3 linked regions of the Endozoicomonas gorgoniicola genome follow. The protein of the gene in region 2 interacts with the protein of the main gene of each other region in a pairwise test. Links are inferred from orthologs where the notes say so. Each region holds a gene or a part of one and is shown on either strand. Other genes may lie near its edges. The genes, in order: NX722_RS18580, ndk and ung.

What was found.
Region 1: the proteins of ndk (region 2) and NX722_RS18580 interact in binary tests that used the Escherichia coli proteins (3 or more experiments, as listed by UniProt). The link is inferred for Endozoicomonas gorgoniicola from one-to-one orthologs.
Region 3: the proteins of ndk (region 2) and ung interact in binary tests that used the Escherichia coli proteins (3 or more experiments, as listed by UniProt). The link is inferred for Endozoicomonas gorgoniicola from one-to-one orthologs.

Annotation. Positions count from the first base shown.
Region 1 is NZ_JAPFCC010000001.1:4,088,886-4,096,333, reverse strand. The notes cover bases 1,242-3,941. They hold NX722_RS18580 (5-formyltetrahydrofolate cyclo-ligase), read left to right. Parts: upstream 1,242-2,144; coding sequence 2,145-2,738; downstream 2,739-3,941. Other genes in these bases: NX722_RS18570 (hypothetical protein), read right to left, coding at 3,576-3,941; NX722_RS18575 (hypothetical protein), read left to right, coding at 2,767-3,405; NX722_RS18585 (LysR family transcriptional regulator), read left to right, coding at 1,242-2,109. Also shown: NX722_RS18595 (CoA-disulfide reductase), read left to right, coding at 1-10; NX722_RS18590 (IS30 family transposase), read right to left, coding at 102-1,094; more of NX722_RS18585, read left to right, coding at 1,231-1,241; more of NX722_RS18570, read right to left, coding at 3,942-4,949; DNA helicase Rep, read right to left, coding at 5,773-7,448. UniProt on the Escherichia coli protein: Involved in the removal of 5-formyltetrahydrofolate.
Region 2 is NZ_JAPFCC010000001.1:949,507-957,051, reverse strand. The notes cover bases 2,760-5,556. They hold ndk (nucleoside-diphosphate kinase), read right to left. Parts: upstream 4,476-5,556; coding sequence 4,044-4,475; downstream 2,760-4,043. Other genes in these bases: NX722_RS04395 (CAP domain-containing protein), read right to left, coding at 4,744-5,556; rlmN (23S rRNA (adenine(2503)-C(2))-methyltransferase RlmN), read right to left, coding at 2,851-3,996. Also shown: hisS (histidine--tRNA ligase), read right to left, coding at 1-871; NX722_RS04415 (helix-turn-helix domain-containing protein), read right to left, coding at 978-1,994; type IV pilus biogenesis/stability protein PilW, read right to left, coding at 1,984-2,754; more of NX722_RS04395, read right to left, coding at 5,557-6,057; NX722_RS04390 (VOC family protein), read right to left, coding at 6,218-6,553; NX722_RS04385 (helix-turn-helix domain-containing protein), read right to left, coding at 6,618-7,205. UniProt on the Escherichia coli protein: Major role in the synthesis of nucleoside triphosphates other than ATP. The ATP gamma phosphate is transferred to the NDP beta phosphate via a ping-pong mechanism, using a phosphorylated active-site intermediate.
Region 3 is NZ_JAPFCC010000001.1:1,153,042-1,160,718, reverse strand. The notes cover bases 4,068-6,996. They hold ung (uracil-DNA glycosylase), read right to left. Parts: upstream 5,913-6,996; coding sequence 5,223-5,912; downstream 4,068-5,222. Other genes in these bases: NX722_RS05340 (Ppx/GppA phosphatase family protein), read left to right, coding at 6,057-6,996; NX722_RS05350 (hypothetical protein), read left to right, coding at 4,545-5,162; ansA (asparaginase), read left to right, coding at 4,068-4,402. Outside these bases: NX722_RS05370 (hypothetical protein), read right to left, coding at 1-543; NX722_RS05365 (hypothetical protein), read left to right, coding at 892-1,515; Na+/H+ antiporter NhaC, read left to right, coding at 1,907-3,319; more of ansA, read left to right, coding at 3,389-4,067; more of NX722_RS05340, read left to right, coding at 6,997-7,124; NX722_RS05335 (TetR/AcrR family transcriptional regulator), read right to left, coding at 7,138-7,677. UniProt on the Escherichia coli protein: Excises uracil residues from the DNA which can arise as a result of misincorporation of dUMP residues by DNA polymerase or due to deamination of cytosine.

The sequences.
Region 1 (7,448 bases), 3.1 Mb from region 2 along the record:
TGCTAAATAATGATTCCCGGATTCAGGTTGCTGGCAGTAGCCTGGAACAGGCAGAATACTCTGGTGTCTTACAAGTCACCTGCTGAATAACAAACCTGAATTCAAGTCATAAGTGCATAACCCATGACTTTTCTTGCATCTATTCCAGTTGACTCTTTAAATGCCTCATAAGGAGTCTTGTAGCCCAGGCACTTTCTTGGCCTGTTGTTCAGCTTATCCACTGCAATGATGACATCTTTTTCTGTCACGCCATTAAGCTCCATCGACTTGGGGAAATACTGCCTTAGCAAACCATTAGCATTCTCATTCTGGCCTCTTTCCCAAGAATGGTAGGGGGCAGCAAAGTAGCTGTCACATTTTAAAGCTTTGGCAATTGATTCATGCTGAACAAACTCCTTTCCATTGTCGTATGTTATTGTCTTTACAAACCTTTTCAGAGGCTTGAGTACGTCAATTATTCCCTGTTTAACCGCTTTTGCCTTCTTGCCTGGTAGAGGGACAGCAAGGCGAAGCTTGGTTTTTCGTTCATCTAATGTAGCGATGGCTCCTTTATGATTTTTACCTATTACAGTATCAGCTTCCCAGTCACCAACTCGCTCTCTGTTGTTGACCACTTCGGGGCGTTCTTCAATGCCAACCCGATTTGGTATACCGGTTCGGTTATGAGCTGAACCGTATCGCTTTCGATAAGTTTTTTTCTGGTGCCTCAAGTGCTTATAGAGCGAGCCTCCGCGCCGTTTATCATCCGCTACAAATTGATAAATCGTCTCATGATGCAGCTTGATTACACCGTCCTTTTCAAGCCTTCCAGCCACTTGTTCAGGACTCCAATCTGAACGGATATCGTTTGAAATACGTTGTTTAATGTCGTCTGTCAGCTTAATAGCTTTTGGCTTATCTTTGTGCCGCTGCCGAGCTGTGCGATTAGCCTGTTGGTGCCTGTACCCTCTTTGCCCTTTATTGCGGTTTACTTCTCGCGACACGGTAGGCTGTGAACGGCCAAGCTTTTTAGCAATTTTGTTTTGTGAAGTCCCATTTTTGAGTTCAGTTTCGATATAATATCTCTCTTCAGAGCTCAGGTGTGTATAGGCCATCCTTGGCTTCCTCTGTATGGTTTGGTTGCTTTACAGAATACCCCTGAGTTCTGATTCACTTCAAAGGTTCTGAAACAATCCTCTGGTTACAGAGGTTATGCACTTATGATACGAATTCAGGAAATAACAAATAACAATGTCAAAAGTTACACTGGAACAGTGGCGTATGCTTCACGCTGTTGTTGAATATGGAGGTTTTGCCCAGGCTTCCAGCGCTCTGCATAAAAGTCAGTCGACGATCAGCTATGCCGTTAATAAGTTGCAGGATCAGCTGGGTGTGCGGATTCTTGAGGTGCGTGGGCGCAAGGCAGAACTGACAGAGGCGGGCAAGGTTATGCTGCGTCGTTCTCAGGTTTTGCTGAAGGAATGCGATGCTCTGGAAAAAATTGCAGGCAGTCTGTCGATGGGGTGGGAAGGCGAGCTGACGCTGGCGGTTGAGGTGTTATTTCCCGATACGATTCTGATGGATATTCTGGAAGATTTTTCGCAGGTATCACGCAGTACCCGCCTGGAGCTGGTGGAATCGGTGTTATCAGGAACCACTGAACGGTTGGTTTCTGGTCAGGCTGACCTGGTGATTACCGGTGTGCTGCCTTCCGGGTTTCTGGGCGAGAAACTGCTTTCTATAAGATTTTTGCCCGTTGCCCGTTTTGATCACCCCCTGTTTCAATCCGGCAAAACCATTACTGAAAAGGAATTAAAACAACAGCGACAGATTGTTGTTCGCGATTCCGGAATTAAACGCAGTAGCAGTGCTGGCTGGCTGGGTACTGAAGAACGCTGGACCGTGAGTAATATGACGACAGTGGTCCGGTTGCTGGAGCAGGGGCTGGGGTTTGCCTGGCTGCCTGAACACTATATTGAAGCGCAGCTGGAAGCCGGAACCATTAACGTATTACCCATGGATTCAAAGGGAATAAGGGTAGTGCCTCTGTATATGGTCTTTCCTGATGATGACAACACCGGTCCTGCCACTCAGGCGCTGGCAGAAATTGTCAGAAAACATTGTCGTTAATTTGAGAGGTCGTTAATTTGAGGAAGGGGTTAATCATGGATCGTAAGGCACTGAGGTCAGCGTTAAGAGATCGTCGTCGGGCGTTATCAGGGCTTCAGCAAGAGCAGGCAGCGGCTGGCGTGCTGAAACAGCTAAAACAGTTACCTGAATTCAGCAAAAGCCGGAAGCTTGCTGTGTACCTTGCCAATGACGGTGAAATCAGTCCCGAATGCATTGTGCAATATGCCTGGCATGAAGGCAAAAGCTGTTATCTGCCAGTACTGGATAATAATGATAAGACCCAAATGTATTTTCAGCGATATACCCCGGAGACGGTTCTGTTGCCTAATCGCTTTAATATTCCGGAACCCGTACTGGATTTGTCGTTGTGTATTCCGGCCACTGAACTGGATCTGGTATTGATGCCTCTAACCGGTTTTGATGAGTCGGGTGGACGTCTGGGGATGGGTGGTGGTTTTTATGATCGGGCCTTTGCCTTTGTCAAAACATCCGATAAGCCGGTTTTAGTCGGGCTGGCTCATGAATGTCAGAAAGTAGAATCGATTCCGGTGGCGGAATGGGATGTGCCAATGTCAGGCATAGTCACTGAGGGCAAAGCCTATAATGTGTTGAAGAAATTTTCTGATTAAAAACGGGGGACAACCCGGAGATTCTAAAGTGTCAGTAATTAATGGCAGTTTATTTGACGGCATCGTCCAGTTTCATGACCCTGAAAGTCAGGCAAAAACTGCTGTGATTGTAATAGACGAAAAGGATTGCCCGTGTATATCTGAAACATTCAGTAATTGTGTAGCCAGACAAAAAAGTCAGCAGTGTGTGCTACGTTTTTGTAAGGGTTTAGGTTGCCAAATCATTGTTGTACATGAATGCATAGAGCGCAGAGCCAAACATATCTATAACATTATTGGAGAACCAGATTTTTCATGTACAAAAGAGGATGATGGTGTACTTTCTTCCAGCACCAAGCCTCCTCTGATGAAGCATCTGGTACTCAATAACATAACCAGCCTTGTAATAATGGGATCGTATAGTTCTTTCTGTGTTAGAGAGACATTGATAGGCGGCTATGACGAGGAGCGGGTTTACCCGGGTTTACTGGATAAACAAATAACAGTACTTTCGTCTCCATCACTGATAGGCCCTTACTTGCCAGAAGCCTACGCACTGAAGCCAAAATTTAGTTCACCAGCGACTTCATATGAATTCTTTAAGCCCTTATTTAAAGGCAAATTGACCTGGCCTGTCTTTACTTTGCACCCTGGAATGAGGTTCTATACAAAAGTAACTCGGGTTTAAAGTCACAGCAGCCCCCTGCCACCCTCGTATTGTGACTGGAAATTGTCAACTTTTTATGTCAAGGGCTGGAGCCTTAAGTCAGTGCCATTGCCTTTGAATGCTTTACGTTTTCTGTCGTATCTTCAGCTGGGCGAACATCGACGTCTAATACTTGTGGCAGTCTCTCTTGCTTATCGCCCACCCGGAATATAATTATCCATGTAGTACTGCTGGCATTCAGGCCAGTTCAGATTCCCGCAAGTGCGACTATAAACTGCTGTTCTGAAGTCTTTGCCCGCATTCTCAGCAAGATGCACATAGTACAGCCCACACTGTCCGATATCATCAACGCCGCCACAAACTGATTGATACAAATAAGCTCTGATTCTTTCATTCTGATGAAGTAAGTAGCCAAAGGATGAGACCAGGAGAGTAGCGGTTACCTTATAGAGGGAGGTGAAGTGCCGGAATCGATTATTGCTATAACGCTCCCATTTATCTTTAACGGATTCTTCTGGAAGACCTTCTTTCAGCTTTGGGGTAACCCGGCTTTTCACAGGCTTTTCATCAGATAACCCCATACTTCTGAAATCGCCAGCTCGCGTATCGTAGCAAGTAGCAGGGCATTCATTGCTGCTGCAACTAGCAGGGCTTATTGGTGTTCCTGCAACCAGTGCAGGCTCTTCCTGAACAGACACGTTCAGCGGTTGCAAGGGCAATAACCCGTATTCGGGAGATACAACAAATCGGAATGATGCAGCATTCAGCATATCTTCCACCGATTGCTGAGAGAGTTCTCTGTAATACCGAATAGTTATTTCGAACTCTGGGATGTTGACAATTCCTGCGTCCAGAGAGTTCACGGGGTTCACGTAGCCCATGGATACTAACCTGACCCCGGAAGGGTCACTGCCATCAAGCACCAAAGTAGATTCAGCTGATGCCATTGACAGAAGAATGGCAACTTCAAGGCTTTCAAATTGATCCATATCCAGCCTGAGATCATTGATCAGCTCAATAGGGAGGCGGGCGACTTGTTCTGCATTTTGTCTAATGGGTTCTAAGGTATTTATCGCCGTTAGAAGGATGCTGTGATATCCATGATTCGAAATACGCTCCAAACTTGCTATCAGTTGCTCTCTCTGAAGTGCAAACTTCATCATAAGCTGTTTCACCAGCATGTCACTCACCGCTGCTGCCTGAGCATGAGGGCTATCCCACGACTGTGGGTCAATGTCTTGAAACCGGGAAATAACAGGCGGTTGTTCAGGAAGTCGAAGCATGAGTAACGTCATCAAGCGTGCACCATGAATCTCTATGCTGTCATGCTCCCTGTCATAGATTTGCATTGAGCGTACAATCGAGGAGGAATGGCAGAACCTGCCATCTTCCAGCGGTTTGCACTTAACCACTTTGTAATCCAGTGATTCGAGAATTTCTTGTAACTGTTCAGGTATAGCCGCTTCGTCGCCCTTGCCAGCTATTGCTACTCCAGCCCGACACACCAGAAAGGTTATTAACAGCGAGCGCACAAATAAACGTTTAAAGGTATCAGGCTCTCTCATCTCTCCACCACTGTTGTTTCTATTTATTTCGCAGCAAGGCTTTGGGGAATAAGCTCCAAAGCCCTATCACTTATAGACCATCTGAAAAGACTATGTACGAGAAAAAGTTTTTAGATAGTTTCTAAGTGAGAACTTTTCAGGGAGGATTCCTCTAGAGCTATTGGAGTAGACAAAGACAATGATCCGGAAGTGCATGAACCCAATAGAGATGTACTAAACGGGACGCAAAGAGCGCCCGGACGTTGCGTAAAAGTCATAGTGCCAGCAGCCCGGGGCGATCTCATTTGGAGCCAATGGCACTAACATTTTGCGCTTTTTTTTTGCAACTAATAATACCCATTCTGCCATCACCCCCTGCACATAAACATTAAGCTTGCCGTTCCCTGGCAGCCTTGCATATCAATGCCTAAATCAGTGAGGCGGTTGCGGCGGTAGTCGCTACAGCCAGAACAAACACTGTCAGCAATACAGAGATAGGGTCGCGGGTTTTTCTTACCATTATTATTACTCTCTCCGGTTTTTGTCAGGCAACTCCCCTGTGGATAGTGAATTTAGCCCGATAGTCAGCAACGATCAGCGGTAGAAAAAATAGGATTCTCTCCGTTAGTTTTTGTTGCTTTGTATTAAGTTTCCAGTGAAATCTGTCACAAAACATTAACCTCTGCAAGTAAACAGTCTTTGTCGCGCATAATTAATTAACTTAATTATGAGTTCAGTCAATATTTGTGCTTAATCCTGGAAAAAAATGGATAGATATTCAAAAAAGTCTCTGTTTTTTCAGTTTTTCTCGCAGGCTGCATTGAGTCTGCGAGGGTCGTTCTTATCAGCTGCTAAGACTTTGACGAAGCGCCGCAAGGGCATTGTTACCGGTCAGTTTTTTCTGTTCCTCAGTGGCTTTTTCACCAAATCCTGAATAGGTCAGGTCTTCCTGGGGTAGTTCATCAAGGAAGCGGCTGGGTGTTGTATCAATGACCTCGCCGAACTGTTTGCGTTGCCCTGCCAGGGTCATGGTCAGAGATTTTCTGGCGCGGGTAATGCCGACGTAAGTCAGACGACGTTCTTCCTCTATGTTGTCCTCTTCAATACTGGTTCGGTGTGGCAGCAGGTCTTCTTCCATGCCCATCATAAAGACATGTGGGTATTCAAGGCCTTTGGAGGCGTGCAGGGTAAGCAGTTGTACTCGGTCTGCGTCGTCTTCTTCTTCCTGACGCTCCATCATATCCCGAAGAATCAGGCGACTGATTGCGTCTTCCAGGGTAGCGTCTTCATCGCCCCGTTCAAGAGACTGCTGCAAAGAGTCGATCAGGAACCAGACATTGGCCATGCGCTTCTCTGCACCGGCCGGGGTAGCTGTTGTCTGCATCAGCCAGTTTTCATAGCCACAGTCGTCGATCATTTCCCGAACGGCTTTGAGTGGATCTTCCTCTGTCTGTGACAGTCTGGAAATAGTATCCATCCACTCAGTGAAATCCCTGAGTTTTTTCACATACTTTGGGGAAATCGCTTCCTGTAAACCCATTTCCTGACAGGCTGCGTACAGGCTTAACTGGTGTTCACTGGCATAATTACCCAGTTTTTCCAGCGTAGATGGGCCAATCTCACGACGGGGAACATTGACGACGCGCAGGAAAGCGTTGTCATCGTCCTGATTCACCAGAAGGCGCAGGTAAGCCATGATATCTTTGACCTCAGCCCGGGAGAAAAACGACGTGCCGCCATTAATATGGTAAGGGATCTGATGCTGTTGCAGTTTCATTTCCAGCAGGCGGGACTGAAAGTTACCCCGGTACAGCACCGCATAGTCACGGTAGTTGGTATCGTGTCTGAGCTTCTGGGTAAGGATTTCTGTAGCAATGCGTTCGCACTCGGCGTCGTCACTTTTGCAGCGGATCACCCGAATAATGTCGCCCATACCGAGTTCACTCCACAGGGTTTTTTCAAACACATGGGGGTTGTTGGCGATCAGGGTATTGGCGGCTTTAAGAATACGACTGGTGGACCGGTAATTCTGTTCCAGCTTGATGACCCTCAGGCTTGGGTAGTCATCTTTCAACAGCGCCAGATTTTCCGGGCGGGCGCCACGCCAGGCGTAGATTGACTGGTCATCGTCGCCTACTACCGTGAGCTTGCCACGAGTACCGACCAGAGCGCTGATCAGTTCATACTGGGCTCCGTTGGTATCCTGGTATTCGTCTACCAGAACGTAATGTACTTTGTTCTGCCAGCGTTCAAGAATCTCCGGATGGTGCCGGAACAGCATAACGGGTTGCAGAATCAGGTCATCAAAATCAACGGCGTTGTAGGCTTTAAGGGTTCGGTTGTAGTGCTCATAAACCCGCGCTGCCAGTTGTTCATGCGGCTGTCGCGCGGTTTGCATCGCTTCTGCTGGCAGCACCAGGTCGTTTTTCCAGTTGGAAATCGTGTGCTGCACACTGTCGACACTGTCTTCATCGGCACCCATTTCCCGCTGCATCAGTTCGCCAATCAGTGCGTGGGCAT
Region 2 (7,545 bases):
GGGCATCATAACGACCACCGCCACACACGGTTCCCTGGGCGCCCAGGCTGTCTGTAATCCATTCAAACACGGTTCGACTGTAGTAATCCAGCCCCCGCACCAGGGTTGGATTTACAATATAGTTAACACCTGCCGCATCAAGAATCTGCTTCAGTGTTTCAAAATGCTCGCGAGACTCATCATCCAGATAATCCTGCAGGACAGGCGCATCTTTAACGATTTCCTGAGTACGTGCATCTTTACTGTCGAGAATACGCATCGGGTTGATGCTCAGGCGACGCTGGCTGTCTTCATCCAGTTCGGATTCATACCGGCTCAGGTACTCAACCAGAGCTGTACGATAGTTCTTACGAGCCTCCAGCGTACCCAGGGTATTCAACTCCAGGCGCACATGATCAGTCAGCCCCAGCTCTTTCCAGAAACGGGCGGTGAGAAGAATCAGTTCGGCATCAATGTCCGCACCGGCCATACCAAAGCTTTCCACACTGAACTGGTAGAACTGGCGGTAACGACCTTTCTGCGGACGCTCATAACGGAACATGGGGCCGGACGTCCACAGACGCTGAACCTGGTTATACAGCAGGCCATGCTGAATCGCTGCGCGTACACAGCCTGCGGTGGCTTCCGGACGCATTGACAGACTTTCACCATTGCGGTCAGCAAAGGTGTACATCTCTTTTTCAACAATATCGGTACCGGCACCAATGCCACGGCTGAACAAGCCACTGGGCTCAACAATAGGCATACGCATCTCACTGTAGCCGTAGTTAGCCATCAGCTGCCGGAATTTACCTTCAAGATATTGCCATGCCGGACTCTGATCTGGCAGGAGATCGTTCATGCCACGAATAGCTTTCAGTTGCTTTGCCAACTTCTGACGCCCTCTAAATCCTCAACTGTGCCGACCAGACAGGGCTGACCGGACAAAAGGAGCAACTATAACGGTTCCGGCTTAATGATAACAGTCAAAATACAGATTAACCGGCATCTTCAGAGCCAAGCACCAGGCTCACCACATTGCGGCCCGGTTCAGTGGCCTTCACCTCTACCGGTTCACCATGGAAGGTGGCAGACTGAACACCGGCTACGTTGCCAAAGCGTACCTGAATGGTATCAGGAACTTCCAGATCCAGAGTGGATCCTGCTTTTTGCACATCGGTATAAAGGCTTTTTCCCGCCATATCACGAACCTGAATCCAGCAATCCTCAATAAAGCGAATCACCAGGTGCGTCTCATCCGGCAGTGCCAGCTCAACGGGAGCAATACCCGACACTTCCTGCTCTGTTGTCTGAGCAGTCTCAGGGGCATTGTCAGACACCGCCGGAGCGATCAGTTCTTCATCAGGCTGAACGGAATCTGCAGGCTGCTCTTCCTGATCATCTTGTTCTGGTGCAGCCTCCGTCACCGGATGAGTGGGGTTGCCAACAATAAGCTCAGGCTCAGGCTCAGGGACGGCCGGGCTTTCAGAGACTTCAGCAACAGCAGACGTATTGGCTACACGCCCACCACCCCAGTTGTAATAACTGAATGCCACCACCAGCAAAATAGCAATAACACTGATCGCACCGCCAATACTCACGACAGGAGAAACCTGACGACGAATCTCTACATCTTTTCCTTCAGACAGCCTGGGTGTTTCTTTACCGTTGTCTCCGGTGAACTGATCAAACCGTTGAATAATCTCATCCGGGTCAAGATCCACCAGGCGGGCATAACTCCGAAGATAACCCCGGACAAACATCAACCCTGGCAATTTATCAAACGCACTGCATTCAATGGCATCAATATACGACGCAGGAATTTTAAGGGTTTCTCCCACCTCTTCGGTTGTCAGCCTCTTCTGCTCACGGAATCGTTGCAGTCGCTCACCTGGAGATTGCAAGCCTTCTTCTCTTTCCTGTTCGTGTGTCGACTGAGCATCGACCTGTGTGGATTCGTCCAAGAGGCTTTCACTGTTTGTATCGGTCTTTGTTTCTAATAAGTCAGTAGTCATAACTGCTTCGACTCCGGGTATTCCGTCCCGCTTCCGGGCTGGAATAATAACGCTGCAGCTCATTAGAATAACGGGCTGCAGCGTTATTGTCGCCGTTGGCTCTGGCCAGCCTGATGCCCAGCTGCAGGCTACGCTCATTTTGCGACGACAGTGTGACAAATGTCTGATAATGCTCCCAGGCCAGAAGGTACTCCCCCTGCTCATAAAGCAGAGACGCCAGTTCCAGCCGGGATCTGGGCAAATTGGCATTAAGTTTCAGGGATTTTTCAAAATTCTGCCGAGCCAGACTGCGCTGCCCCTGCTGCAACGCAACCCGCCCCATATTCTCGAAAACACGACTGCGCTGAGAATAGCGAACATCATCTCCAGCCAGTGTAAACTGACGGTAAGCTTCGCTCAAACGGTTCTGGCTGAAAAGAAATGCGCCATAGTTGTTGTGTATTTCTGCCGAACCGGAACTGAGAGAAAGCGCTTTGCGAAACGACTGTTCAGCCAACTTGTCTTCACCTTGCAGCTGATACACCAGGGCAAACATAGCATGCACATCCGGCGAGCCGGGTCGAAGTTCCAGAGCCCGGTTCAGAGGTTTGATGGCATTTTCGGTATAACCCTGCTGCACATACCCCCTGGCCAGATCGATATAACTTCGGACTGCCTGGTTTTTATCTGTCGGCCGGTTTCCTGTGGACACGCACCCCGACAACATCATACTCAGCAATGCGAACATGAAAGCTGAACAAAGCTTCCGTTTTGCAGTCATGTCTCTCCCCAAATTATTAGTACTGGCCAAATTATTAGTACTGTCCATCAGGGCAGCACACTCAGTTCATGAGGCGCACTGCTCTGCAAAGGCTTATCAGGCTTCCAGCTGCCTGGCTTCGATATAACGCTGGCTCCGGCGGGTACGGTCATTGACCTGACCCACCAGCTGGCCACAGGCAGCATCGATATCATCCCCCCGGGTTTTGCGCACGGTTGCATTGAAACCCGCAGCCTGCATTTTCTCCTGAAAACGGCGAATGGCATTATTGCTGGGGCGCTCATAACCGGAATGGGGGAATGGGTTAAAGGGTATCAGATTCAGCTTGCATGGCACATCCTTAAGCAGCTGAATCAGTTGCTCTGCATGTTCCGGCTGATCGTTCACACCCGCCAGCAGAGTGTATTCGATGGTCACTACACGACGATTGTCGGGCAGAGAGTTCATGTAAAAATCAATGGCATCCATCAACTGAGCCAGTGGGTACTTTTTGTTGATGGGAACCAGCACATTACGCAGCTCGTCGTTCGGCGCATGCAGGGACACCGCCAGCGAAACATCCGTCACCTCGCCCAGCTTTCGCAACATAGGCACAACACCGGAAGTACTCAGGGTTACCCGACGCTTGGACAGGCCATAGCCAAAATCATCCATCATCAGGTTCATGGCATCCACAACATTGTCGAAGTTCATCAACGGCTCGCCCATTCCCATCATCACCACATTGGTAATACGGCGGTCTATTTTGGCAGGTACATTGCCAAAATGACGGGCAGCCACCCAGACCTGACCAATGATTTCAGCCACTGTCAGATCCGAGTTAAACCCCTGCTTGCCAGTCGAACAAAAGCTGCAGTCCAGGGAGCAGCCTGCCTGAGAGGAAACACACAACGTGCCACGGTCTCCTTCAGGGATATAAACGGTTTCAACACAGCTGCCACTGGTTACCCGTACGACCCATTTGCAGGTGCCGTCTTCGGAAAAGTGGCTGCTGACGATTTCAGGCCCGCGAATTTCAGCGACCTGTTTCAGTCGCTCACGCAGAGCCTTGCTGACATTGGTCATGTCGTCGAAGCTGTCAACACGCTCATGGTGGATCCACTTCAGCACCTGCTGAGCGCGGAACTTCTTTTCACCAATGCTGACAAAAAAGGCTTCCATCTTACTGCGGGACAGACCCAGCAGGTTGGTTTTAGCCATTTCATTTACTTCAGAGACGGACTGACCGACTGTTTCTGACATTTTTACACCTCAAAATCGCCGGGTATTTATACCCGGCAATCGTACTATCATCTCGTTCGCGGACAGAGTTCCGCTTTATCAAAGAAATAAGCGATCTCCCGAGCTGCTGATGTTGGAGAGTCAGAACCGTGTACGGCGTTTTCGTCAATGGTTTGAGCAAAATCCGCACGGATGGTTCCTGGTGCTGCTTCAGCCGGATTGGTCGCTCCCATCAGTTCCCTGTGCAGGACAACGGCATTGTCTCCTTCCAGGACAGACACTACGACCGGGCCAGACGTCATAAAGGCCACCAGATCAGGAAAAAATGGCCGTTCTTTATGTTCTGCATAAAAGCCTTCTGCTTTCTCCTGACTCAAATGGATCATCCGTGAGCCAACGATATTCAGACCTGCTTTTTCAAAGCGCTTGTAAATTTTACCGATTACATTTTTTGCAACAGCGTCCGGCTTAATAATCGATAAAGTGCGTTCTACGGCCATTTACACTCTCCAAACTCATTTTTGTTCGTGGCCTATTATTCCGAAGAAAAAGGCCGTTCTTATAATTCAGTTCGAGACATTCTTCACGACCATCTGTAAGTTCCAGAGCCTTGCTTACAGGAGTATCGCTACAGAATGGCATGGCGGCATTGTAAACGATGACAGTGGAACTGTCAGTCTTTATGACCCGCAGCCCGCCGTCGGATTACACGTTGCAGGCAGCGAATCTGTTACATTCATTGACGGAGTTCATCAACCTCCGTAAAGCCTAATCCCGGGCATTAACGCTGATCTCCATGTTGTTGTCGGCATTTCTGATAATCAACCTGTCTACGTAGGACTGAACTTTGATCACATTATCCCCCACAACTTTAGTCACGTAGTTGCCTGACTCCCAGTAAACAGTCTTAATGTTATTGATTGCCTTTCGCGGGGTCAGGTTCCAGTCAATAACAAGCAGGTTCACCTCTCCCTTTTTGACAGACACTGTCTGTTGAAGGTTTGAAATATTGATCACCTTCCCTTCCGGCTTTTGAACGGTAAATTCAGATTCCCGCACCTGCCATCCGTCGCTGAAGTGGTTATACTTCATCACCATGCGGTATTGACCGCCCACCCTCAGGGGAGATTGTGGTATCCAGGCATTTATTCCCGGTCGGTTTGCGGGCAAACCTCTGTTGACTGGAACCAGGGTTAAAATTTCATCTGAACGGATGTCAACCAACATCATCAGCAGACCGAAAATTTGCTTTTGTGTCTCCGGAAGCAACTCAACACTGATCATCTGCCCCCTTAACGGACCAGGATCGTCATCATAATGTTTAAGGTTTGAGGACAAAGGATCAACCACAGCGCCATTAAACGGGTACATCACAAAGCCGCTGTTCTGCTGGCGAACCAGACTGGCTGCGTCATAACTGACGCGCGACTCCAGGACTCCCAGACCATTACCGCAAAAAATGACCGAACAGGTCCTCATGCCCGCAGGACAGTTCTTAAACGCTTCTTTTGCGCAGAGTTCCCTGGTCTTCTCATTGAACACGCGACCATAGTCATTGCCCATCATAAAGACATAAAGCCTTCGTGACTCACTGGGAAAAACTGACTCAATACGGCAGCTATAAAACCCAATATCGTTAAGTTTCGGATTCAGAAAGTTCAATCTATGTCCCATTGAACTCATTAAGCTACTTATGGCTTCAGCCCAACTTTCAAGACCTACATGAATATTCTCAGCAACACCGGAAGTATATTCCTGCTTTTTCGCCCGCTCTCTCATATTGCCTGTGTAGTACTCTGAACCCGCTATATCCTGCTCATCATGCCAGCTGATTTGACCTGTATTCAGGCTCTGTCTCAGCCGATCATAATGTTCAGACCAGTAGAGGCAGTGCCTGCGTGAAGCGTCTTCCAGGGCTTTATTAAATTGATAAACAGACTGAATACCTGCATTTTTCCGCTCGCTGTTCAGTATGTCCAACACCGCTTTAGTATCTTCTGCATTTCTGTCATCTTCAGCAATTAACCCTGCAGAGTTAATCGTGACAAGAAGCACCAACAACCATTTAACAGCAGATTTCATTGTGTATGCATACCTGTTCAAACCATAATCAAGCATGGACTATAGCCTGAACAATAAGTTCCGGTGTCTGAAAGTCTTTATAACCCGTCGCCGGGCTGCAACCTTACTGAACTTCCCTCTATTGAAAATTTCAGCAACACCCTGAAATCCTGACAGCCTTTTATATTCCTGCCTCTGCAATCGTCCGGTCTACCTGCAAAAATTCTACCGGCGCACCGTTATCCTCAATAAAAGCGACCCACACCCCGGGGCTGGGACTGTTTGGTTCAATGATGACGTGCTTGTCCTTAATGGCAGCCTGCAGGTCGTCCACTTCAAAGCAGACATGAGGGACGGTCTTCACCAGCTCGGGGTAGTCGGCGTCTTCTTCAAAGCGCATCCATTCCACTCCGTAAGGGTTGCGCCCAAAGCCGCTGACATACATTTTCAGGTGAGGCAGGTGTTTCTCGTCCTTTAACTTTTCTTGGGTAGGAATACCAAGATGATGGTATTTCATGCCTTTATTCTCCTGTAGATTCTGCCCCATAGTATGGCATCACTCCCTTCAGGCTGCTTTAGAATCAGGCGGTCACCCACAACACCACAGCGTCTTCTTCACTGAGCGATACCAGCACATGTCCCATTTCGGCATCATAATAAGCGCTGTCGCCTTCATCCAGTTCAACAGGCTGGTAGAACTCGGTAAACAGCGCCAGTCGACCGCTCAATACCAGCAGAAATTCCTCCCCCTCATGCCGCACCCAGTCCTGATAGTCATCAAAAGAGCGGGCAAACACGGTGGTCCGGTAGGGAATCATGCGCTTACCCGACAACTCATCTGCCAGCAGCTCATGTTCGTAGGTCGTGGTAGGGTGCAACTGCCCTTCCCCTTTACGGGTTATGGCGCGCCTGCCAGTGGCAGAGGTTCGGGTGTCGGGCTGGGTGAACAGCTGTGGAATATCAATCCCCAATCCAGTGACCAGTTTGGTGACCGCTGCAAACGTGGGGGAAATCTGTTCATTTTCGATCTTCGACAGGGTGGAACGTGCCAGCCCGGTCAGCTTGCTGGCTTCCTCAAGGGTCAGGTTCTTGCTCTGTCGAATATCCCGAACCCGCTGCCCCAGTTGCAGAGGCTCAACAGACGCTTCTCTGTCGCCGCGCGTAACCATTACTGACTGTTTTTCGCGTTGTAAAAAATAAGCCTGCTCAGTCATTTTTATTTTTCACCTGCATGAATTGATCCAGCTTAGGAGCAACTGAAAAAGGGCAACTAAAGAAGTATCGGCAATAGTAACCAAGCCGAGCCGTGAATTAAAGGAAGACTCCCTGATTGACGACATTTGTTTCCTATATGAAACCCGCCAGACCTTATGCAGTCTGAGCCTCCGTTGAATTTTCCCACCTAATTCATTAAGTTAAAGCCACCTGCGAACGGACGATTTTTGCTGGAATTTTCACAAGGTTAGTGATGTATCTCCGGTCTGTGACGCAGCTGAACAACAAGCTAAC
Region 3 (7,677 bases), 200 kb from region 2 along the record:
GTTTTGGGAGTCGAGGCGTTTGTTTTCAGACAATTCCATGTTGAGAAATACATCAACAGAAGCAGCCGCAATTTTGAGTTCATCCCCTTCCAGAGAACCACTGGCCATTCTTCTTAAATTTCCTATGTTATGCTGTTCTATATAGTCAAAGAAAGCTTTCTTTTGATGACTGTCCACTCCCAAATTGAACGACTGAGATGTACTTGCCTGGGAAGTTTCAGCTGAAGTTGATGGTTGGGATAACACTGATGGCTCTGTTGTTTGAGTGCCTTGTACAGTAACACTACCCTCCTGTTGTTGCAGTGCAGTTGCTACAAATGCAGTGGGCGTCGAACTATCGGGAACCTTGATAGTTCGATCAAAAAGATTGACATCAGGGAAGCTAATGTCTTCATAAGTATTTCCTATACCAAAGAGATCAACGTCTATAAAATTTGAAGCCCCTGGAGAAGCGATAATTCTTCCTAAATCAGTCGCTTCCCGAGAATCCTCCCGTTGAGGTTCTGGAAAAACTGGTTGTGAATTATTATTAACTGGATCCATAAAGCTCTCCAAAAAAACAGCGTTACAAGTTAGCTTTGACATACCTGTAATCAGTGAATGATGTTTGAACCGATTAAATCACTCATCGGAAACGTTATTCTGTAGACTCGTGGAACCAGAAAAAGTTCCTGCATAACCAAACGACAAGAGACCGCGTTAGTGAGAAAGCACTTAACCAGCCTCATAGCAGCTCCTGACAATATTTGCGGTCCATTCCTTAAGTCCCGCTTAACGATTTAAAAAAATAAAATAGGATGAACTGAAAGGGGCGCCCTCTGTGCTGTTCAGGCAAAATACCTGTGCGAATAACAACGCACCTGCAAGGTGCTACACAGGGGACGCCTCCAGATGATAATTCCAAAACCTGAAAAAATCGACATAGAATTCACCGATGCCAAGCTGACAGGTATGGCTGGCAGCCTGTTCGTTGCCCGACTTGCCAACCAGCTCAAGCTTCCTGATCTACTCAAAGACCAAATCTGCCTCAAGAAACGAAACCGGGGCTGTGATGACAAAGACTCTCTTCCTGGCCTGATTCACAACTTCTGCGCCTGTAATGGAAAACTGTCTGATATGGATGCCCTGCGTGCAGACAAACCGGCTGTTAGCCTGCCTGGCCTTGAAGATGTACGCTCTTCCAAACGCATGGGTGAGTACCTGGCATTATTTAACGCAAATTCCGTGAAAGCCTTGTATTCCGTTGCTCACAGACTTTGCCAGCAAATAGCACCCGATGTGATACGGCATTTCGTTGAACAAAAAGACTACTTGCTGGTATTTCTCGACGGTACTGAGATCGAAGTGACAGGGCGCAACTTTGAACAGGCTGATATTGGCTACAGTGGCAATAGACAGCAGTGGCTCCACAATATTTTCATTGGCCATCTGTGGGTCAGTGGTCGTTTAAATCCCGGAGCCAGTGACGTTTGTATTGGCTGGAAAGAGCAGCTCAAAATGACGTTTCTCCATTAATTGAGCAAGGGACTCCTGTTTGGGCTCGGATGGACAACGCTTACTACAGAAAAAATGTGCAAACAGCCTGTTTTGGAAAATCTGCAAGAGCTATATGGGGCTACAGGCTGCATGGGGCTACAGGCTGCTGTTTTTAAGTGTTTGAGGGTTTTCGGACAGGCACTACGTAACCCGCCATCACAAACAGGCGGGGTGCGCGAACAGAAGACGGGCTTCCACTATTTACAGAATCACTCAGCCATGAAGCACGGCGACCAGAAATTGACCTACATCAAAAAACAGAATTTTCCGTTCGCTGGCGAAAATTTACATGACATAGATCAACATATAACCAACCCTATGAAGTGTGATAATGTGCCAGCTATTACGAGGTTTCATGGAGTTACTCTTAATGCACAAAAGTTCTAAACGCCTGCCGTCTATGTTGCAGGTTTTTCTGGTACTGGGTACATTCCTGGCACTGGCTTTTTCATTCACAGCCAAACTGGACCTGCCTATTCAGCTGGCGTTGTGTGTTGGCTGGTTCCTGGCAATGGGTCTGGGTGTCAAACTGGGTCACAGCTATAAGGATCTGGAAGCCGCTGCAGCGGAAGGCATCTATAAAGGCATGGGCGCTATTCTGATTCTGCTGGCTGTTGGTGCTCTGGTGGGCACCTGGATTGCCGGCGGTATTGTACCCAGCATTATCTATTATGGACTGATGTCTATTCATCCATCCATCTTCCTGCTGGCGACACTGGTCATCTGCTCCATGACGGCTCTGGCGACCGGTACCTCCTGGGGTGCTGCCGGTACCGCCGGTATTGCCATGATGGGTATTGGTCAGGGTCTGGGGGTTCCGGCACCCGTCACCGCAGGTGCCATCCTGTCAGGCGTGTACTTTGGTGACAAACTGTCGCCTCTGTCTGACTCTGTTATTCTGGCTTCTTCCATGTCTGACGTTGAAATCGTCGATCACATCAAAGGCATGCTCCCAATCAGTCTGACCGCTTATATCCTGACAGCCATTGCCTTCACCGTTTACGGCTTCCAGTTCAGCGGTAACGCTGATATGGCTCAGGTTCAGGCGGTTATGGAAGTGATGGAATCTCACTTCAATATTTCTCCGATGGCGTTTATACCTGTGGCGGCAGTTCTGTTTATGCTGTCCCGCAAGATGCCCTCTTACCCGGTCATCATGTTTGGTTCTGTTCTGGGTATGCTGTGGGCCATCCTGTTTCAGGATCGTGCCCCGGTTGAAGCACTGAGCAGCATGTGGGCACCACTGACCATGGAGTCCGGCAATGCGTTTATCGACAACATTCTGAACCGTGGTGGTATGTCTAACATGCTGGGCTCTGTGGCCGTAATTATCTTCGGTCTGGGCTTTGGTGGCCTGCTGGATAAAGTGGGCATTCTGGAGACCGTTGCCAAACAGTACGAAAACCGCATCACCAACGAAGGCAACCTGACCGCTTACACCGTCGTAACCGCCTTCTTTGCCAATGTATTCGGCAGTGCCATGTACGTCTCCCTGATCCTGACCCCCAAGATCATGTCCGGCAGTTACGACCGCATGAACGTAGACCGTCGTATGCTCTCCCGCTCTGCGGAATTCGGCGGAACGCTGACATCAGGTATGGTACCATGGAGTGATAATGGTATTTTCATGGCAGGCCTGCTGGGCGTTTCCACTTTTGAGTACGTTCCCTACATGTGGATGAGTTTTGCCGGCATCGCCCTGGTAATTGGCTTTGCGTATCTGGGTAAATTCCGTCCTGACGACAATAAGTACGTCAAGTCTGCACAACTGCAGCCTGTCTGAACACTGGACTAATCAAACTGTTTAGTTATGCGCCCGGACTGTTCCGGGCGTTTTTCTAGAGAAATGATCATGAAAAAAATCTACGTTGCCTACACCGGCGGCACCATTGGTATGAAGCCTACGGACTCCGGCTACGCGCCAGCAGAAAACCTGATGGGTCTGCTGGAAGAAAAACTGCCTGTTAATGTTCGCACCAGCCTGCCTGATTTTGACCTGGGTGAATACGAGCAGCTGATTGACTCCAGCAATATCCGTCCAGACAACTGGAAACAGATCGCTCACGATATCGCCAGCAAATACGACCAATACGACGGTTTTGTAGTACTGCACGGCACCGACACCATGGCTTACTCCTGTTCCATGATGTCCTTTATGCTGCGCAACCTGAGCAAGCCGGTTATTTTTACCGGTTCTCAGATTCCTCTGTGTGAAGCCCGCACTGACGGCCTGGAAAACCTGGTCGGAGCCCTGAGCCTGGCAGCCGATGAGCGTATTAAAGAGGTGTGTCTATACTTCAATGGTCGTCTGATGCGTGGCAACCGCTGCCGTAAACAGAATGCCTATTTGTTCGATGCGTTCGACACGCCAAACTACCCATGGCTGGGTCGCGCAGACATTAATATTGAGCTGGACGAATTCCTGCTGCACAAGCCGAAAGATGAGCCCAAGTTCCTCCTGAGCTGTGACTCTGAAACCCATGTCGGTATCCTGCAGCTATTCCCGGGCATTAATGCGGAATGGATTGAAAGCATTCTGCAACAGCCAATGAAAGCTTTTATCATGCGTACTTACGGTACCGGCAACGGCCCGGATGGTGACCAGGCTTTCCTGCATGCCCTGAAGAAAGCGACAGATGCAGGCAAGCTGATTATTAACCTGAGCCAGTGCCACCGAGGTACTGTGCATCAGGGCAGTTACGCAGCCGGTTCCGCACTGGCCAATGCCGGTGTAGTGGGCGGACTGGACACCACCACCGAAGCCATGTTCTGTAAGCTGCACCATCTGTTCTCTAACGGTCTGACCGTGGAGCAGGTTAAAGAGCAACTGGGGCAAAGCCTGGCGGGTGAAGTAACGCTGCCATAAGCAAGGCATTAATCCTTTAAGCCTTTTGTACCTCTCCTGAGGAGATGACATTATCTTTTTACGCAGGCCGGGTCGAGCAGAACCCGACCCCAGCCTGCGTATCAGGCCACAATCGCATCCAGTGCTAATGTTGAGGGACAAAATGGAGATTATTTTCACATTCAATCCCCAGGCATCCGTTTATTCCCGCTGGCGCAAAAGAGTCGTTGCCGGCAGAACCATAATGGAGGCAAGCTATAACAAAAAAACGGCCGGGTTATGTCTGGGGGCCGCAATAACCTGGCTAAAAAAGAGCATCGCTTCCGGGGGGACAGGGGTGTTAAGTGCCGATGAGCTGGGCTCTGTTCACGAGATGGCAATCATCCAGTCGGCCTGCGACATACTCCCGATACCCGAGGGAGCCGTGCGATCTGATACTATTACCCCCATACTCCAACATATGCATCTGGATTCCCGGGAGTCCATGCGAGGCTTCGGGTGCTTCAATGTTCAAAGCATCTATGAATGGGTCTCACGTGAGCCCTGTCACTGCCTGTTCGTATTCGATAAAATACAAGATTCAGGATCTCTTTCCGGGCATGCTATTGGCCTGCGGTATGATGGCAGGGTGACGCAGATATTTGATACTCACTACGGGCTAACCCAGCAAGCGAACAAGGATCAGTTTATGCTGGGTCTGTACATAACAGCCATTTTTAATCATGCCCAATGTGTCGGGGAAGAGTGGGCTGTTTTCAAAGTATGTTCCGCTGATGATTAAGTACCCGGTCGCTCCTTCAGAAAACTGAAGAAGCGCTTTCCATACGTCCCGGGTTATTTATTAATATACGACATCAGGCAAACGCCAGTTCACCGGGCTGATCCCGCAGGATTTCAGGTAATCATTGGCTCTGGAGAACGGCTTACTGCCAAAAAAGCCACGGTAAGCCGACAGAGGTGACGGATGCACCGACTTGATCACACAATGCTTTGAAGCATCAATAAAGCGTCCTTTGCGCTGGGCATAACTTCCCCAAAGAATAAACACGATGTTTTCACGTTTTTCATTCAGTTCAGCAATAATGCGATCCGTAAACTCTTCCCAGCCTCGTCCCTGGTGCGACGCCGCCTGTTTATGCTGAACGGTCAGAACACTGTTTAACAGCAGAACACCCTGCTGAGCCCAGTGCTCCAGAAAACCATGTCGGGCAGGCTCAATACCCAGATCACTGTGCAGCTCTTTGTACATGTTCACCAGAGACGGTGGAATGGCTATATCGGGTCGAACTGAAAACGACAGTCCATGTGCCTGCCCCGGACCGTGGTAAGGGTCCTGCCCCAGTATTACCACCTTCACCTGGTCGAAAGGCGTCAGGTTCAGGGCATTAAAATATTCATTACCGCTTGGATAAATCGTTTTGCCAGCCGCTTTTTCAGCCAGCAAAAAGGCTCTGAGGGTCTGAATGTAGTCTTTATCAAACTCGTCCTGCAGATGAGCCTTCCATGTAGGCTCAAGCCTGACTTCGCGCATGTACCTTCTCCCGGGGCAGCAGGATTAACCAGCCAGCCACTTATCAAAAAATCAGACGGGATTATAAAAGCAATGCACGGATTCGACCATTAACAACCCCATTCTGTGGCCGACAAACTCTTTTGATTACCCAAAGGAGCTACCATGAAACGCGCTCTACTCCGCCATTTGCTGATTATCACCTGCTTTATCGCATCACCTCTGTTTGCCACAGGCAGCGTCGAGCGTCGCATGGCCATTGAAGTCGGCTCAAGCGCCATCAAGTACGCTATTGCGGACGTAAACAGCAATACTGACACTATTCTGGAGATCAAAGATCAGGACAGTATCGCCTTCCGCTTACATGACAATGTGCTGAATAATGACCGGCGCATCATCGACAAGGCCGCCCTTGGTGCCATGTCAGATATATTTCTGAGACTGAAAGATAAAGCCAGCTATTACCACACCGCTCATATCAAGGTGGTTGCAACAGAAGCCATCAGAATTGCCAGCAACAAGGTAGAAGTTCAGTCAGCCCTGCAGGGTAAAACCGGTCTGGTTATACAGATATTGACGCAGGATGATGAAGACCAGATGGACTATTTCACCGCACTGCGTGCCAGCAAAAAGCCCGGCAACCCCGTCGTCTGGGATATTGGTAATAACAGCTACCAGCTGATTGCAGACGATCCGGCCGCTGAGACTCTGGCTTACAAGGGGGATACTGGTTCCCGGTCATTTTTCCGCTACCTGCTGGAAGTCGTTCAGGGGAAGGACTTCCAGAAAGACGACAACCTCCACCCATTAACCGGCGATCAGTTTGAAGAAGGAATAAGGTTTGCTCATCATCTGGCGGAAAAGGTTCCGAAACTGGTTCGCTCACAAATCACCCGAAATAAGGGAGAAGTCGTGGCAATTGGCAGCTTGTTCCAGTACAGCCTGCTGGAGGCAGTGAAAACGGAACCAGAGCAATTGCTGATCACACAGCATGAGGTGAAGCAATTTATTGATCGCTCCCTGAATCGCGAACAGACTGAGCAACACCCGCTGGATAAAGAGCAACAGCTGAACCGGCTGGGCTACCATCAACATCGGGGGTTCTCTCACCTGACGCTGTCAAACGCCGTTCTGGTTTACGGCTTTATGCAGGAGCTGGGCATTCTCAGTCTGGAAGTCGCTGACAGAACCAGCACAGACAGCATTCTTGAATTCAGCCCATTCTGGCAATAGTCAGACTAACCCACTAGGGGTTAAGCATCAGGCTGATCTGACGCATTAACCGACTGCGAATCAGACTGGTGTCCGGCTCGTCACCGGGTTGAACCATGCATTGATATTCGACCTGCATAATGACCGCTGAAAAGAGCTGGGCATCAATATCAGGCTGCTCTGAACCCATACGGTAGAAAAAGCTTTCCACACTGTTTAACAGGTAAGACTGGTGATTAAATGCCACAGGGCGAAGATTTTCATTACGCAGGCATTCAAGCTGAAACGAGCGCTCTGCAATCAGATAATCCCGGTGTTCCTTCAGCTGCGTGACAATATAATGCACCGCCAGGTCTACCATCCTCTCTACAAACACCAGCCTGACCTCCTGACTGAGACTGGCTGAATCCTGCCCATCCAGCAATGCCAGGGCTTCCTGCAGTTTTGAGTCAGATTCTTCCCAGAACGCCTTGAATTTTTCCGCCCCCATTTCCACAAACAGCGTGAAGGTGTCTGTAATAAGGTCTGAAATATCCTTGAAATAATAAGTGGTTGCAGACAGTGGAACCTCGGC